DNA from 2 places in the Alteromonas sp. DYW1 genome. Region 1 is predicted to be linked to the other one. Evidence: predicted binding sites of a transcription regulator. Region 1 holds the regulator's gene; the other holds the start of a gene.
The links. The regulator FliA, encoded in region 1, starts transcription of late flagellar genes. The targets are predictions, from matches to a motif close to CTAAAGNTNNNNNNNNNNNNGCCGATA.
Positions count from the first base shown of each region.

Region 2: the regulator FliA is predicted to act here: its motif matches at 1,804-1,830, upstream of AC121Z_RS14315 (DUF3530 family protein).

Region 1 covers NZ_CM186038.1:2,625,122-2,634,566, forward strand. Annotated here, with positions in the region: gene AC121Z_RS11765 (DUF2802 domain-containing protein) at 1-280, opposite strand, end outside; gene AC121Z_RS11770 (chemotaxis protein CheW) at 365-859, opposite strand; gene AC121Z_RS11775 (chemotaxis protein CheW) at 887-1,654, opposite strand; gene AC121Z_RS11780 (ParA family protein) at 1,661-2,425, opposite strand; gene AC121Z_RS11785 (protein-glutamate methylesterase/protein-glutamine glutaminase) at 2,428-3,543, opposite strand; gene AC121Z_RS11790 (chemotaxis protein CheA) at 3,604-5,874, opposite strand; gene AC121Z_RS11795 (protein phosphatase CheZ) at 5,887-6,633, opposite strand; gene cheY (chemotaxis response regulator CheY) at 6,667-7,050, opposite strand; gene AC121Z_RS11805 (RNA polymerase sigma factor FliA) at 7,087-7,818, opposite strand; gene AC121Z_RS11810 (MinD/ParA family protein) at 7,815-8,681, opposite strand; gene flhF (flagellar biosynthesis GTPase FlhF) at 8,678-9,445, opposite strand, start outside.
Region 2 covers NZ_CM186038.1:3,165,290-3,174,734, reverse strand. Annotated here, with positions in the region: gene AC121Z_RS14325 (AmpG family muropeptide MFS transporter) at 1-302, opposite strand, end outside; gene AC121Z_RS14320 (hypothetical protein) at 480-800, opposite strand; gene AC121Z_RS14315 (DUF3530 family protein) at 921-1,760, opposite strand; partial or broken gene AC121Z_RS14310 (pseudouridine synthase) at 1,892-2,542, opposite strand; gene rapA (RNA polymerase-associated protein RapA) at 2,545-5,385, opposite strand; gene AC121Z_RS14300 (PhoH family protein) at 5,586-6,983, shown strand; gene AC121Z_RS14295 (diguanylate cyclase domain-containing protein) at 7,043-8,008, shown strand; gene AC121Z_RS14290 (hypothetical protein) at 8,059-9,033, opposite strand; gene cysG (siroheme synthase CysG) at 9,006-9,445, opposite strand, start outside.

The sequences.
Region 1 (9,445 bases):
GATTGTTGAGCAATACAATTTCTTGTTGCAGCTTTTGTGCGGTATTGGCATTGACTGCCGCCTTATCATACAGCTCGTCGATCAATTGCTGCTGCTTGCGTTGACTTTGCTTGGCTTGTTGCTGAATGTGGTTCATTTGCAACATCAGTTGCTGTTCTAACTGCTCTTGTCGAGCGCTAACACGGTCACGCTGCTGGCGTAGGGAACGCGTAAACCAAAACACCAAAAAAACAAGTGCAATCAAATTAAGAATAGTAAGTGCAGCGATTAGATCTAGCATGCAGAATAAGGTGAGCCTAGGTTATAGCTATCGATAAACGAAGTGCGACAAACAGGCGTTTGCCGCAGGTATTTGGCGCTCGTTTTACAGACTGGAAATTTCGTCCCATTCTTCATCAGACAGCAGTTTATTCAAGTCAACCAAAATCAGTAATTCGCCATCGCGATTACTAACGCCCTGAATAAACTTAGCACTTTCTTCAGTACCCACATTCGGTGCACTATCGATCTCAGAAGAACGCAAATAAACAACTTCTGCCACACTATCAACCAAGATACCGACCACTTGTTCGTCAGATTCAATAATGACAATGCGCGTGTTGTCTGTAATATCCGTTGGTGGCAAGCCGAAGCGTGCGCGCGTGTCGATGACCGTCACAACATTACCGCGCAAGTTAATGATCCCGAGCACATAATCAGGAGCACCTGGCACCGGTGCAATTTCTGTATGGCGAAGGACTTCTTGCACTTGCATTACGTTAATGCCGTAGGTTTCTTCACCTAAGCGATAGGTGACCCATTGCAAAACCTCATCGTTGTTATCTACGACCGTATTACTATTCGTACTTTTTTCACTCATCCTTCATGCTCCTGACACTGACGGTGATTATTTCTGATGACTATTCAAGCCAGCGTTCAATAAATCAGTTAACTGTGATACATCAATTAAAGCACACATCCGCTCTTTCACCATACCCGCTAACCAAGGGCGCTTACCGTCGGATTCTCGCCACTTCACATCTTGCTTTTCCAATTCGATAGTATTGATTAAGGCGTTACTCGACAATCCCCATTCACTATCTGCAAGCATAATGATGTATTTGTAGTGTAGCTTGTCTTCTTCAATTTGTGCGTATTTTTCCGGCATTACCCATTTTGCCGCATCAACTACATTTATTTTTTCATCGCGATGCAGCATAACGCCCATAAACCAATCTGGCTTACCAAACAACGGTCCGATCTTATCAATCTGATGAATGCCTCCAAGATCGATTAACGGAACCGCCATGGTTAATCCTGCGACATCAAAAAATAACGCTTGGAAACGTTTATCTAAACGCTCTTTCAGCGCTTGATGAGACGCTTTCTCATTGTTTATATTAGCTATTTCGGCTGCATTTTGCGCTTCTTTAGTCGCAACAATGATTTCCTCAGCCTCAGGGGCTTCAGTCGCAACCTGTTCAGGTGCGTTAACCATGCTGACTTGCGGTTCCTCTTGTGGCGCAGGATCGGTTATTACCGGTGTGACTGTGGCTTGCTCTAACAATTTTGCTACGCGTTGCGTGGCTTCGACAGGATCAGCCAAATCGACGAGCAAGCCGTCTAAATATTCTTGCATGATCTCTTCTTTAGCGAAGCTCTTTCCTTTACTCATGGTCTATTACGACTCTAACTCTAATAATAATTTGGTATATGCGTATGCCCCCCGCGAACGCGGTGCATACAAGGACAGCGGTGTTTGGGCCTGACTTGCTTCGCGAAAGCGAGTGTCTACCGGTATCGTACTTTTCCAAGTATTTTCGCCATACTCTTGCTTCAGAGTATTATGCGCCTCTAAAGCGGCGTTTACCCGCTTGTCAAACATGGTCGGCACGATTAACGCATCAAAGGTCTTACGCAGTGACTGGCTCATAATTTCGAGTGTATGCATCATTCGGTCTAAACCTTTGAGGGCCAAAAATTCAGTCTGTACGGGAACCAATATTCGATCGCACGCTGCCAACGCATTAACCATCAATACTCCAAGCACGGGTGGACAATCAATCAAGACATAATCAAACTCAGATTCAACCGCCTGCAGTGCACGCGTCAGTACTAACCCCATGCCAGTTTTCGCGCCCAATTTACGATCCAGTGTTGCCAGATTCATCGTCGCAGGCAAAACAAACAAGGTGTCTAACTTAGTGGGACACAAGCAATCAAGTACTAGCTCTTTGTCTAATGGTCCATCATGAACAAAGATGTCATAAGTACTTTTGGTTAACTCTTCAGAATCAATACCAAAATAATAACTTAACGATGCATGTGGATCAGTATCGATCAACAATACTCGCTGTTTGCGTTCAGCCAAAATACCGCCTAACGTTACAGTGGTTGTCGTTTTACCGACACCGCCTTTCTGGTTGGCTATGGTCCAGATTTTCATGGTTAGCCTTTGACTTCTGTCATAACATCTGTGGCCATCCGCTCAATCGGTAAGCTACGCTCTGAAATATTCGCTACGGTAACCGCTTGCGGCATGCCATAAACCACGCAACTGGCTTCGTCCTGCGCCCAAATCGTCGCGCCTAATGCTTTGATCTCTTGACTACCCAACTTTCCATCTGCGCCCATACCGGTGAGAATTAAACCCAAAATGTCGCCCCCGAACACTTGACCGCACGCCTTGAAGGTTAAGTCAACGCTGGGTTTATAGGTTAAATTTTCTCCTGGAACCGAATCGACGATTTTGACCCGAGCAGCACCACTTGTACCTTCGACTAACATTTGCTTACCACCTGGCGCTAGATACGCATGCCCAGGCTTAAGTACATCGCCATTTTGAGCTTCAGATACGCTAATGTTGCACAAGCTATTTAAGCGCTGCGCAAACGCCGTTGTGAACGTTCCTGGCATATGTTGAACCAATAGGATTGGCACAGGGAATGTCGCTGGTAGCGGCTGCAGCACTTTCTGCAAGGCAACGGGTCCACCCGTTGAAGAGCCTATCGCCAAGAGTTTATAGCGCTTGTTTTTACTGCGGTAGACCGGTGGAGATGAAGTTGCAGGGCCACTTAATACTGAGGATGACTTAAAGAATTTTTGTGTCGCCGGCGTACGGCCCGGCGAACTGAGTGGCGGCGCAGATATACCGCGCGCTCGCATTGGCCGACTGGCGATAGCGCGCACTTTGGAACGCAACACCATGGTCGCCTCACGACGGTCGCGAGCGATATCTTCAAAATTCTTCGGAAGGAAATCAAGCGCACCGGCCTCTAACGCTTGGATAGTCGCCTCAGCGCCATCTTGCGTAATAGAGGAAAACATCAAAATCGGCACCGGTGAGGTCTGCATAATTTTACGCACTGCCGTAATGCCATCCATTACCGGCATTTCAACATCCATAGTAATTACGTCCGGTGCAAAGGTCGCTAGTTTGTTTAAAGCATCTTGACCATTGTTCGCTTCAGCAACAACTTCGAGTGCTGGATCCTGATTAAGGATTTCCCGCACCCGGCGTCGATAAAACGACGAATCATCGACCACCAACACCTTGAGTGTCATTACTATTTAGTTTCCTGTCATTCATTGCTTGGCCAGTAAGCCAAACAGCGATTTCACCGTCTATTTATTCAAAGCCTTGCGCGCATACCGCTTAAGCAGCCCAGGAATATCAAGGATCAATGCGATACCACCATCTGAGGTTATGGTAGCGCCAGCCATTCCAGGTGTGCCCTGTAATAGCGCATCAAGCGGTTTTATGACGACTTCTTCTTGACCAATCAAAGCATCAACCACAAAGCCCATTTGCTGTGTACCGATTTGGACAACGACCACATGGCCTTTATCCTTTTCTACTTGTCGATTACCACGACGTAACCATTCACCGAGATAGAACAAGGGTATCGCTTTGGAACGCACGATCATGGTTAGCTGACCATCAACGGTATTCGTCTTAGAGATATCCATATTGATGATCTCGTTAACCGCACCAAGTGGTAACGCAAAAGTTTGCTCGCCAACAATAATCATCAATGTTGGCAATATCGCGAGAGTTAACGGTACCTTAATTTCTAAGCGTGTGCCGCGACCAAGCTGAGAATCAATATTTACACTACCATTGAGTTGGTTGATCTTGGTTTTAACCACATCCATACCAACACCACGGCCTGAAATGTCACTGATTTCAGTTTTGGTCGAGAACCCTGGCGCAAAAATCAGATTAAAAGCTTCGACATCAGACATTCGAGCGGCAGCATCTGCATCGAGCACGCCACGATTAATCGCAATCTCTTTCAATTTATCGGGATCCATTCCCTTACCATCGTCATCAATGGTCAGCAAAATATGATCGCCCTCTTGGGATGCAGAGAGTTTAACTGTACCCATACGAGGCTTACCGGCGGCTTGGCGGTCATCCGGCATTTCGATACCGTGGTCAACCGAGTTACGCACCAAATGCACTAACGGATCGGCCAACGCTTCAACCAGATTTTTGTCTAAATCCGTTTCTTCACCTTCCAGCTCGAGGGTAATTTCTTTTTTCAGACTCCGTGCTAAGTCCCTGACAACGCGAGGGAAGCGACCAAAGACCTTTTTGATTGGCTGCATGCGGGTTTTCATTACCGCACCTTGCAAATCCCCGGTTACCACGTCGAGGTTAGCAATCGCTTTGCTCATGCTCTCGTCGTTAACGTTAATCCCCAAGCTTAACAGGCGGTTACGCACAAGTACTAACTCTCCAACCATATTCATGATTTGGTCGAGTCTCTTGGTATCAACACGTACAGTGGTCTCAGCAGGTGGCGCCGCTGCGGCCGCTTTTTTATCATCTTTCTTCGCAGCCGGTTTTGCCGGAGCCTTCGCTGCCGGCGCTTCTTTAGCTGCGGCAGCAGGCTTAGCCGCTGGTGCAGCTTTTTTGGCTTCGTCGCCAGCAGAGGATGACTTCGCTGGCGGTGCCTGAGTCGCTGCTGTAGGTTTATCTTCTTTTACTGGTTCTTGCGGCTTAGCTGGCTCTGCCTTCGCTCCCGGACCTTGGCCTTGTCCATGCAGCTGATCCAACAAAGATTCAAACTCATCATCAGTGATTTCATCACTACTAGCGTCTGCTGTTGGACTTGTATTGGCTTTCTCTGCAGGTGCCTCAGCTGTTTTGCTACCCGCTTCAAACTTACCTTTACCATGCAACTGGTCGAGTAACGCTTCAAACTCGTCATCACTGATATCATCATCACCAGAAGTACTCGATGACGATTCTGCCGCAGGTGTTGCTTCTGCTTTGGGTTTTGGCGCACTAGGTGCTCCACCACCATGCAGTTCATCTAACAGCGCTTCAAATTCATCCTCAGTGATTTCGTCGATGCTACCGCCTTCATCTGCACTGGACGCAACCGGCTCATTGCTTTCCGCTGGCGAATCTTCCACAGCGAACTCTATTTCCTCAGCACTATCGGATGCTGGTTCTGCTGCGCTGGCATCGCCATCGAAAATGTTTTCATCAGGAGATTCAGGATGGCTGAGTTTATGTAATAGATCGATAAGTTCGGGTTCTGCTGGCTCAAGTGGTTCACGCGCTTTAACCTTGTCAAACATTTCCACAACCACATCTGTGGCGCGCAAAATGACATCCATTAAATCAGGCGTTAGCGTACGCTGCCCGTTACGCATTACGTCAAAAACGTTTTCCGCGCCGTGACAAATATCAACGAGTTCAGTGAGTGATAAGAACCCGGCACCACCTTTGACCGTATGATAACCGCGAAAAATCGCGTTCAGTAGATCTTTATCTTCAGGATTATTCTCTAAATCAACGAGCTGCTCCTGTAATTGTTCAAGTATCTCTCCAGCTTCCACTAGAAAGTCTTGCAATATTTCCTCGTCTACATCAAACGCCATTAATACGCTCTCCTAAAATCCCAAGCTCGATAACAGGTCATCGACATCATCTTGGCCACTTACCACGTCATCACGTTGGTCAGCATCGATAATTGGACCTTCCGCTTCCACGTTATCGGTCTTTTTCTCAGATTTTTGAGGACTTTGCTTCATTTCCGGGTCACCAAACATGGTTAACATGTTAACCAAACTGTCCTCGACCTCTTTTACCAACTCGATTACTCGCCGAATCACTTGCCCAGTTAAGTCTTGATAACCTTGAGCCATAAGCACTTCAGTCATCAGTGAAGTCAGCTTTGCTGAATCTGTTGAAGCATCTTCCAACAACTTGTCCAAGTCCGCACACAAAGTCTTAAACTCACCCAACTCAATTTGACGTGTCATGAGCTTTTTCCACTCTGGCAACACCGCGCTGATCCGCTCATTGAGTTTTTCTGCTAATGGCATGCTCGTTTCAACCGCATCCATTGTAGTATTAGCCGCTTTTTCGGTTTCTTCAATGACGTACAACAGACGTGACTGGGCGTCTGGGATCTCCTCGCTCGCTAAGCCTTTGATACGATCATCAATTTGGAAGCTATTGAGGGAGTCATGGAGTTGACGTGTTAATTTACCGACTTCAGCAAACAACTCGATAGACTCTTTCATAGAAGCAACTTCAAGAATCGCATTAGCCGACTCGTGATCGCCCTCCTCAAGATAGGTGACGAGCTGTTTCGCTTCTTCTAAAGAAATTGGAACTGTGGATTTATCAGGCATCCAGTGTCTCCTTTTGTTGAAAGACCGTCTGGATTAACCTAAGCGTTCGAAAATCTTTTCGAGCTTTTCTTTTAAGGTAGCAGCGGTAAATGGCTTAACCACATAGCCATTTACTCCGGCTTGTGCCGCAGCTACGATTTGTTCCTTTTTGGCTTCAGCAGTTACCATCAACACCGGCAAGTGCTTAAGACCATCATCTGAACGGATAGCGCGCAACAAATCAATACCCTGCATACCCGGCATATTCCAATCGGTAACAACAAAATCAAAGTCACCTTGTTGTAACATGGGTAACGCCGTGCTTCCATCGTCTGCTTCTTGAATATTCGTAAAGCCGAGATCTTTAAGCAGGTTCTTTATGATGCGTCTCATTGTTGAAAAATCATCAACAACAAGAATTTTCATATTTTTATCCAAAACAGCCTCCACTGAGGAACATTATCATTGTTATTGTTAAGCTTCAGTCATTCGCCAAGCTTGCATCCGCGCTTTCAGCTTTAGCATTGCTTGACTATGTATTTGACTCACTCGCGATTCACTGACTTCTAAAACCTCGCCAATTTCGCGTAAATTCAATTCTTCATCATAGTATAGCGAAAGGACAATTGCCTCTCGCTCTGGCAGTGTCGTAATTGCATGCGCCAAGGCTTTTTGAAATGCCCCTTGCATCAAATCTTCAAAGGGGGCGTCGGAGCCTTTGCTCTGTTCATCGCCGATGACATCTTCAGACACGCCTAAATCTTCGATTGCGACTAGCTTACCTGCGTTCACTTCATTTAGCATCTGGTGATACTGCGCCAGAGATACATTCAGTTTAGCGGCAATATCCACATCACGCGCGTCGCCACCAGTTTCTCTTTCGACTTGCGCTATCGCTTCCATAATAGTGCGACTGTTTTTATGCACTGAGCGCGGTGTCCAGTCGCCCTTGCGAATTTCGTCTAACATCGCACCACGAATTCGGATCCCTGCAAAAGTTTCAAAACTAGCGCCTTTGGATCCATCGAAATTTTTCGCAGCTTCCAACAAGCCAATCATGCCTGACTGGATCAAATCATCGACAATCACACTGGCTGGCAAGCGCGCCATGAGGTGGTGAGCAATACGCTTAACTAGCGGCGCGTGGCGCTCCACAATAGCGTTTAAATCGACACTCTGTTGATATGCTGCCACCTTACTACTCACCCGTTATCACCTACCGCCTTGCGAGTTAACAACTGCTCTAGGAAAAACTCCAAATGCCCGCCCGGTTGTTCGGGAATAGGCCAATGGCTTGCGGAACGCGCCAAATCACTGATTGCAAGGGCTGCTGGAGAAGCAGGAAACGCATCAACAATCGGTGTTTGTTTACGCACCGCTTTACGAATATTTTCATCAAACGGAACCGTTGCCACTAACTCTAGTGCAACATCCAGGAATCGCCCAGTGACTTTCGAAAGTTTATTAAATAATTCGCGCCCTTCACGATCACTACGAACCATATTGGCTACGACTTTAAACTTGAACACGCCGTGTTCACGGTTGAGGATTTTTATTAGTGCGTAGGCATCGGTGAGTGAGGTTGGTTCATCACATACCACGACTAGAATATCTTGTGCCGCGCGACTAAAACTCAGAACCATATCTGAAATGCCTGCAGCAGTATCGACAATTAAGACATCGATAGGGGTTTTCAATTCACTAAAGGCTCGGATCAGACCAGCATGTTGGGTCGGTGTTAATTCCGTCATGCTTTGTGAGCCGGATGTGGCTGGTGCAATTTTAATTCCGTGAGGTCCAGTCACAAGCACCTCGTCGAGCGTACATTCGCCAGATAAAACGTGCGACAAATTTTTGTCGACCCGCAAGCCTAACATCACGTCAACGTTAGCCAGCCCCAAGTCAGCATCCAAGACCAGCACCCGCTGCCCTTGCTTCGCCATTGCCACAGCAGTATTCAGTGTAATGTTAGTTTTACCAACACCCCCTTTCCCACCGGTGACCGCAATAACCTTAATTAAACGTGATTGTTTCATTCTTCTTAAGCCGCTAGCCTGATCTTCAATCATACTGCTTTTGCTGTATTTGCCGCTATATGGTTGCTAGTATGGTGCAACTTGTACTTTTTATAAAGCCTTGCTGCAAGAGAAATCAGATTTTTTCCACTTGCAGACGCAATATCTTCCGGTACTTTCTGACCATCCGTAACAAAGCTTAGCGGTAAGTTATAGTTTATAGCAACACTTAGCATTTCACCCAATGAATAGCATTCATCTAACTTTGTGAATATGCACCCTTGCAGTGGTACGTTTTTATACGCATTCACAACGCCTTGCAGGCTGGCATATTGGGCATTTGCTTGCGCAACCAAATAATAGTTAATTGGCATGTTAATCCCACGCGATAACTCTTGCAACTGACCAATTAAGCGCGCGTCTCGTTGCGAGAAGCCTGCAGTGTCGATTAGTACCATTCGCTTATTTCGTAGTTGATGAATAACATTTGCCAATTCTTCACCGTTGTGGGCTTTCTTAACAGTACAACCAATGATCTTACCGTAGGTTGATAATTGCTCGAACGCACCAATACGATAGCTGTCAATAGTCACTAAAGCGACCTGTTCGGCGCCATGTTTTTGAGCATAGCGCGCGGCCAGTTTTGCGATTGTTGTCGTTTTCCCCACACCAGTAGGCCCAACCATTGCGACAACACCAGACTGCGTAAGTAAATGCTGGCCGCCTACGTGTACTCGATTAGCTAATAATTTGAGTAGCATTAACCAAGCATCACGCTCATTGGCTTCTGCTGGCAAATAATTGATTAATTGATCACT
Region 2 (9,445 bases), 540 kb from region 1:
GCTATACACAGACCGGCAACCGCAATGCTAAACAAGTGCTCATTAAGATTAAAGCTGGCCATACTGAAGCAACTGATGATAACCCCCCACTGAGTCAGAAAAATCCAACTGCGGCGTTGCCCCATGTGCGCGGTTAGCCAAGGGATTTTGACTCTATCTAGCAACGGAGACCAGAGGAAATTGATACTATATGCGGCAAACAAAACGCCAAATAAACCAATAGAACTTCGGGTTAATTCACCATCTTTTAACCAAGCAGAAAGTGCCGAGCCAATCATTACCCAAGGCATTCCACTGGCCATACCAAAACAGAAAATCGCTAGAATGCGTTTATCGCGATAATTTTGTAGGGCGGTAATAAACGATGAGAAAACAGTAGACAAAAAAACACACTCATACTGGCTGAGATAAACAGCTAAGACGGTAGCAAAAAATTACGGTGGCGTCTTGGTTAATCGATGTAAACTGACGGGCTATAACTAGGGGCGAATGCCGATACAATCAAAGGGGCATAAACCGCGCCCTTCCAGGTAATGCAAACAATTACTCAGCTCATCATGCAGGATAGGGTCGCTGGCCAATTTGTTCTCGGGCCAATAATGCATTTGATGCAGTACGTGCCAAAATACCCGCTCCTTTTGACTGTACGGTTGCGTTCGGTCATCAACTTGGCTCCACTCTTCCAATGTATCCCAAAAGAAAAGCTCTAACTCAGCATGCGGTAGCTCGCGGCGCCAATAGGCACTGAGATAATAGATGAGTTGTTGTGACTTTTGGTCGATAAATGATGCTATTTGCACGCCTATGACATCTAAAGATTAATCGTATAAGAAGAGTATAGACGGCTTTTAAAAATTTACCTGAAGTGCCCGCCTTGTAATGCAGAATATTAAAAAAGCGTTTGAAATCTAATTGATTATTTACCAGCCCAGATAGGTGATCCAGCCGTAGATGTGCTTGGCTAACGCCAAATACTGCTGCTCAGTATATACCGTGCCAACGATATCACGTTGGCGGTAATGCAGTTTAAGTTCAGTAATTGCCGCTTTGCGACGTGCCTCAACGGTTTGCAAACTCCAGCGATTATCCCACTCACTGGTGATGTCCAGCACCGGAAAGGGAGTTTGTGCCAAATCGCTTGGGAGTTGCTGGTTAAAGGCTAGATTCGGCCAGAAGGGGCCTGCAATGACCACGCTATCAGGCTCACTTAATGAGCCTTGTTGATACAGCGAGAGCAGAGCGGCAGCCGCAATACCGCGAGCAATGACTAAACGGTAACCTGGCACGGTTTGCACCAACTGTTCGACCCCTTGCATGCGCTGGCTTAAGGATAGTCCGTATCGTGTTCGCGCTTCTTCGGTGAATCCAACCTGTCCACTCAACGCGTTCATGGCTGCCGGATCTGCGAGTTCTTCACTACTTAGATTGGGTACCGGGGCGGGTAAAACAACCGTGTGCCAGCCCCACTCATTGAGCGAGCTGGCAATGACGCTGATACCGTCGTTGCCAAATACACCATCGAGATGATCGCTAATTATAATGGCAACTCCCCGAGTTAATGGCAGATTTGCCGGAGTAGACGTGACCGGGACTTGCTCTGTGCCAGCCAGTATGGTCTCTATCGCAGCTCGGGGTAAACGATTCTGGGTATCAGTATGTAACAGCTCGGCATTCGGTAAGGCTTGCCCCCGCACAGCAAAACTACCCAGTGCCAGGCTAAGCAGTAATACCGGCAAAATTGTTAGTGTGGTCTTTAACACAATTACCCAGACTCTCGCGTACGGATCTACTTGGATGTATTGTTATCGGCGCTAGTCGCGATTTCTGCATTACCATCAACGCGAATAAACCCTTGATGCTGATAGTTGTTGTCTCGGGTAGGCTCATCGCTGAATTGATGGGCAGAAGTAAAGTACATCCGTTGTGATTGTGTGGGATGGTCAAATTCAAGCGTGGTGGCATGCAGGAGTAAGCGCGGAGAAACACGCAGTGCGTCACCCTCTGCGTACAAGCGGTCACCTAGTATTGCATGCCCAATTGCTTGCATGTGCACACGCAACTGATGTGAGCGGCCGGTAATCGGGGTAAGACGAACCAGCGCACTATAAGCGTCCTGTTGTTCAACCGCATATTCAGTCACGGATGGTTTACCCTGCGCGTGATCCACCATCTGTTTGGGCCGATTGGGCCAGTCACAAATAAGGGGTAACTCGATCTTCCCTTGTGCTGGTTTTACCTGTCCATACACCCGCGCATAATAGGTTTTACTCACCTTACGCTGCTGAAATTGGCGCGATAGGTGACTGTTCGCTGACTTATTCAGTGCCATTAAAAGCAGTCCGCTGGTGGCCATGTCTAGACGGTGGACCACACTGGCGGTGGGGAAAACTCGCTGTACCCGCGTCTGCACACTATCAAAGTGCGCTGCCGCACGTCCCTTAACACTGAGCAGGCCACTGGGTTTATCAAGCACAATAATATCATCGTCTTGATAAACGATTTTTAAATAGGGCGTTTGGGGCGGATTGTAATGCAGCAGCACCATCAGGGATTATTCACCAATAAACGTATTGCATCGAGTTGTAATTGGGCACTTTGCATCACACTGTCTAGCGTTTCTACTTGCGCTTGAATAAAGGCAATTTCCTCCTGCCTGATAGACGGGTTATGTTTGGCCAATAAACTCAGACGTTCTGCTTCACCACCTAAATGTTGGTGCATTGCCGCAATCGCATCATGTTGGATCTGATTGGCTTGTTGATGCGCTAAGCGTTCGGCGTGTTCTAGGTTTTGTTGGATCGCAGGCTTTAGGGCTCCGAGCAATTTCATTGCGACCTTCTTATTAACACTGAACAAGCGCTCTGGGGTTAGATCGACTTCTTGCCCCTTCGCATCTAGGGTCACCAATATGGGAGTTGCAGGTAAGTAGGTTTCCAGCTGCAGGTGGCGCGGTGCTTTGGCACTAACGGTAAAGCTAGCCTGCACAAAATAAGCCCCTTTGGGAAGTTCAGGCTGTTTTATGAAGGCCATGCTGCTCTTACCCAGTACATCGGTCAACACCACATCCATGGCGTTATGCACCAAGGGGTGATCCCAACTGATAAATTGCAGATGTTCCATGCGGGTAGCGGTGGTACGCCGATAAGTAACTTCCATACCTTCGTGATCCAAGCCCGGTAGATGATTGACCATAGATTCTGTAGGCATTAATACAAAGCTATGCGCGTCCTTTTCTTCTTGCTGCACGCCTAACGCATCCAGCAAGCGGTTCATAAAGTTCGGTAACGTCTGCGCGACGTCACTCGCGGCAATCGCATCGAGTAATGGGTCTACTTTGCCTAACCCTGACGCGTTGATCTCTAATAACTTATCGCGCCCTTGCTCCAGTTGTTGTGTGTAGGTTTGGTGCAGTTGCTGAGTGGCGGTTAGCAGCGTTTGCTGTCGTTCAATATTCAATGGTTCGAGTAATGCCGCGAGCAGTTGCGCATGCACTTCTTCAAACACGCGGGTACCAATAGGACAGGTTTTTTCGAACGCATTTAAGCCCTGGTGATACCAATTAAACAAACCTGCTTGGCACGAATTAATAAAGTAGGGTACATGAATATCAATGTCTTGGGTTTGGCCGATACGGTCCAAACGGCCGATGCGTTGCTCTAACAGATCGGGAACCATGGGTAGGTCAAACAAGACTAATTGGTTGGCGAACTGAAAATTGCGCCCCTCTGAGCCGATTTCGCTACAAATAAGAACCTGTGCGCCATCTTCGGTTTGGGCAAAATAGTGTGCAGCTTTGTCACGCTCGAGTAATGACATGCCCTCATGGAAAACCGTCTGCCGGATGCCGGTTTTTACCCGCACGTGTTCGGCCAATTGCTGCGCAGTAACCGCACTGGCACAGATCACCAGAACTTTTTGTGGTTTACAGGCGGTCAGAAACTCGAGCAGCCAGGTCACCCTCGGATCGTTGTTTAGCCACTCCTCGAACACTTCGGCTTGTTGCTCAGGATGCAACAGTAGCGCTAAATTGTCTGCGTTTTGTTGACACAACTCTTGGTATAACAAGGGCATTTCGAGTGGGTGTGGATGGACATGTCGTGCCGGAAACCCTTGGATCGCAGCGCGGCGATTGCGGAACAAAACACGACCCGTACCGTGTTGGTCAATCAGTCGGTCAATCACGGCTTCGCGCACTGCAGCATCGCTCAGATCCATGCTGTCAGTAAGCCAATCACCCGCGACTAGTTGTAATTGTTTTCTCTCGTCAGCACTAGGGATAGTATGCGCCAATAGCGGCTCTACCGCACTCGCAAGTTCACCGTAGTGTGCCTCTTCGTCTAGAAATGCGGCGTAATCGTGAAAGCGTGCAGGATCAAGCAAACGCAGGCGTGCAAAATGACTTTCGTGGCCAAGTTGATCCGGCGTGGCAGTGAGTAATAATACGCCTTTGGTTGCTTTCGCCAACCGCTCGATGATTTGATAACCCAATGAGGGATTATCCGGTTGCCACTGTAAATGGTGCGCTTCGTCAACAATTAACAAATCCCAGGTTGCGGCGACTGCTTGCTCACAAACATCTGGATTGGTGGTGAAAAAATCCAATGAACACAGCACCAATTGTTCCGCCTCAAAAGGATTGGCCGCGGGTCCTTGTTCTTCTTGAATCGCCGCATAGCGACTGTTGTCAAATACTGCAAAGCTCAGATTGACCCGCCGTAGCATTTCAACCAGCCATTGATGTACCAAGCTATCAGGCACGACAATCAAGATGCGCTGGGCACGTCCAGTTTGGATCTGTTGATGTGCGATCAACGCCGCTTCAATCGTTTTGCCCAAGCCTACTTCGTCAGCAAGTAATACTCGCGGTGCATAGCGTTTACCAACCTCGGAGGCAATATGGATCTGATGCGGAATTAATTCTAACCGGGCACCTGCAAGTCCAAGGGTTGGCGAGGTGTAATGTTGATGCTGGTAGTGTAAGCAATCATGCCGCAAGTCGAACCATTTGGGATCGTCCAGTTGGCCACTAAATAAACGCTTTTCCGGCTGATTTAAGCGAATATGATGATCAAGTTGAATTTCATGTAACTTGGCATCTTGCTTGGTGTCTTCGCGAATGCCGTGATAACTCAAAACGCCATCTTGTTCTTCAATCCTACTGACTAAGAGTTCCCAGCCTTCATGGCTTTTAATGTTGTCACCGACTGCAAAAGCCAGGCGCGTTAGCGGCGCATCCAGTAATGAATAGGTGCGTTGCTCTTCAGTGGCTGGAAATAAAATGTCGACGGTACGGTGCGAGGTCGCCATGATCGCGCCCAGTCCAAGGTCTGGTTCGGTATTACTGATCCAACGTTGCCCGACTGCAAATGTGTCGCTATTTCCCATTCCACTAACTCCGTCTCGATATCAAAGCGGCGGTATTGTAGCGATAAGTGTAGCAAAGTCACTGTTAATCGGTGGACGGTGAAAAAAACTCGAAAAAATCAGGTGCGAAGCGAGGCAAACTTTACTATGGTGAAGGTATCGCTGGAGCGATTTCTTTGCACTATCGCACCAGCAACCGTGGTAACTAACTGGAGTAACGGATGCCAAAGAAGAAAGTACCCACCACAAAGCTGTATGTGCTTGACACTAATATCCTTTTGCACGAACCGCTCGCCTTCCTCTCGTTTAAAGAAAATGACGTTGTCGTGCCCATGACAGTTCTCGAAGAACTGGATTATATTAAAGACAGTAAGAAAGATGTGGCCCGGGATGCGCGTGTATCGATCCGCGCAATGGAAGATTTGCTCCATGATGCGACACCGGAAGATATGTTAAACGGCGTATCTATGGAGGGCATGACTGCAGGTGAATCCGCTCCCACTGGCACCTTGTCGATTTTTGCTGATTTGAATATGCCTGAATCCCAGCAAGTGTTTACCAGCAACGAAAACGACAATCGGATTATTAATGTTGCGTTGCACTTGCAACGCACCTGTGCACCACGCCCGGTGATTTTGGTAACTAAAGATATCAATATGCGGCTCAAGGCCAAGGGCGCAGGTTTGGCCCTGGTTGAAGACTATCGCACTGACCAATTAATTAGTGATATCAAATATTTATCCAAGGGTTACCACCGTTTTGAGGGTGACTTTTGGAGCCAGGTGAAGTCAGTGGATAGTCGCACCGAAGGGCGCGATACCATTCATACTTTGCCGCGAAAGATCTTGCCAGAAGCCTATATTAACGAATTTCTATTAGACGACACCAACCATTTTGCGGGATTAGTGGAGTCCATGGATGAAGACACGATGGATGTGCTCGATTTGGGTTATGAACGCCTAATGGGCCGCCATGCCTGGGGGATAACGCCGAAGAATATCGGTCAGGCGTTAGCCTTCCACGCTTTGCTCGATCCTCACATCGACTTAGTGATCCTGACTGGCCCTGCGGGTTCGGGTAAAACCTTGTTAGCATTGGCCGCAGCACTGGAAATGACCGTTGAACGCAATATGTATGACAAGATTATAGTGACGCGCAGCACGCCCGAAATTGCCGAATCCATTGGTTTTTTACCAGGCACCGAAGAAGAGAAAATGGCACCGTGGTTGGCGGCAATTACCGATTCTCTCGAAGTCCTGCATAAAAACGATGAAAACACCAAAGGCTCCATGAGTTACATCATGGAAAAGGCAAATATCCAGTTTAAATCGGTCAATTTCATGCGAGGGCGTAGTTTGCAGAATGCTATTGTCTTGCTGGATGAATCGCAAAACCTGACAGCTTCGCAACTAAAAACGATTATCACGCGCTGTGGTGAAGGAACTAAGCTGATTTGTAGTGGCAACTTGGCGCAAATTGACAGTAATTATTTAAGTGCGGTGACTTCGGGATTGACGTACATTGTTGAGAAGTTTAAGAACTTCTCTGGCAGTGCAACCATTAATCTAGATGGCGTGGTGCGTAGTCGATTGGCCGAGTTTGCGGAACAAGAACTGTAACGGGCGTATCCGTGTTGTAGAGACTAATCAGTGGAAATGGAACCGAGGATAAACGACTGATGACCGAGCTGTTGTTGGAAAAACTTGAGAGCCACAAAGCGTCAGTGCTGATCGTGGACGATGAGCCAATCAATGCCGAAATCCTCAGTCACGCATTACAGCAAAAGTATTGGGTGCACATTGCGGGCTCGGGTCAACAGGCGCTTGACTTCTTGACTCATCGCCCTGTTGATTTGATCCTGCTTGATATTCGTATGCCTGACATGGATGGCTTTGAGGTACTGCGTTACCTCAAGCGCCATGAATCAACCAAGTCCATTCCAGTAATATTTGTTACTGGAGAAGGCTCTACTGATGACGAGTTAAAAGGATTACAACTGGGGGCCGTTGATTATGTACGTAAACCCTTCCAGTTACCCTTGGCGATGGCGCGAATTGCCATGCATATTGAGTTGAAGCTCAAGAATGACTTACTCAAAGCTTTTGCCGATGCAGATGGCCTCACGCGCATTGCAAATCGACGTAAATTTGATCAATGCTTAGCAGAGTTGAAAGTGGATAGTATTGCTGAACAGCGCAACCTTGGCTTAATTCTTTTAGACATCGATTATTTCAAGCAATACAACGACCACTATGGTCATGGCCAAGGTGATGATGCGCTAATCGCTGTTGCTAAAGCGTTGCACCGTACCGCGCAGCGCAGTGATGATTTAGCCGCGCGCGTTGGCGGTGAAGAGTTTGCATTGATTTTGCCAGATGTGGATCAAGCGTCGTTGGAGGCCATTGCCAAGCGTATCCACATGGCCATCGAAGATCTCAATATTCCCCATGCGGCCTCGAAAGTCGCTGACCGCCTCACCGTCAGTATTGGCGCACTTTGCGTCAAACCCAATACCTTTAGCCGAGATAGCGACCTTTATAACGAGGCAGATAAACTTTTATATAAAGCTAAGGATCAAGGTCGCAACCAGACGGTTATTGGCACTTTTTCGCCTTCCAATGCACCCATCGCATCCACAACATGACTGCGTTTGTCTAAGTATTAAAGTTAACCATCACGGTTTAAGGGTTAACTTTAATTAAGGGCAAGTGCGGGAATGGTTTGCGTGGTATAGCCACCTTGTTGGATAGCTAACAGGGTTTCATCGCCCACCTGACCAAGCGGCAGTTGTAAAGGACCGGTTGGCTCCAGCAGGACAAATGGCAAGCCATCAATCATAAGGGTTTCATCGCCGCTTTTTAGCGTAAGACTGATCGCCAAAAGTGCATGATTTCTTAGCAACACTAATTGCATGGGTACGTTCGGTAAGAAGGCTCGAATAATCGCTGCGGCGAGCACGGATTTACTATCACAATCGCCTTTATTTTGATTCAGCAGCGTGATCGGCGGTAAGAACCCCGAACCATTGCTTTCAATGCGGTCATCTAAGGTGGAATACGGGATGCTCTGCAACCAACCGAGCAGTAGGTTAATGTAATTACGTGCATCGCTTTGTTGGTCGAGTTGCTCGTATAACGCTTGCGAAAGAGGGATCAATGCGCGTGTACTTTCTTGAATATAGCGGATGTGATCAGGCTTTATCGCGTCTTCATTTAACCGTGTTTGGTACTGCTCGTAGTAGTTCTTATAAAGGTATTCGGCAAAGGCGGCCTTTTCATGCTCGCGCATGTCGCGCTGATACTCAGCGATTTTCTCGGGAAAGCGGCTGGCCACGATTATATCAATGGTTTTACCCTGCGGTTTAATGTCGATCCGAACCTCACGCGGGTCAAAAGTGCGCGCATGATGATACAGCGACACAATAACGTGGCGTTGTGCAATGGCGGGCTGATAGCTGCGTTGTGTGGTTGGTAGCGTAGCGATAGCATCGGTGTCTAGTGCAAACGTTAATTGATGGGGCGTGCGGGTTTCGTCTAGCCATGCGTAGCTATATTCGATCGCATTGGGCTGGGCCGAGCGACTAAAGCTGGTTTGCTTAGCGCCACACCAAGGTGCTATCAACAGACTGATAGTGGTAACGACTAAGGTTGTGAGCCCGCACTTTCGCATGTTTGGTACCAATTGAGTTGTTGGTGTAGACTAACCACACCCCCTACAATAATCAGGGTTGGTGGCTTAATGTCAACCTGATTTGCAGAATTTTCAATGGTTTCCAACGTTCCCGTCACAACCCGTTGCTGTGCCAATGTAGCAGATTCGACCAAGGCAATTGGGGTTGTTGCTGGCATACCATGCGCAATGAGCTGTTTGACTATAATCGGCAGTCCAGTGAGCCCCATGTAAAAAACGATGGTTTGATTGCTGTGCGCCAGTGCCGGCCAATTCAAATCGATACTGTCATCTTTTAAGTGGCCAGTAGCAAATACCACTGACTGGGCATGGTCGCGATGGGTCAATGGGATCCCTGCATAGGTAGAAGCGCCAGTTGCGGCGGTGATACCCGGGACGACTTCAAAGCTAA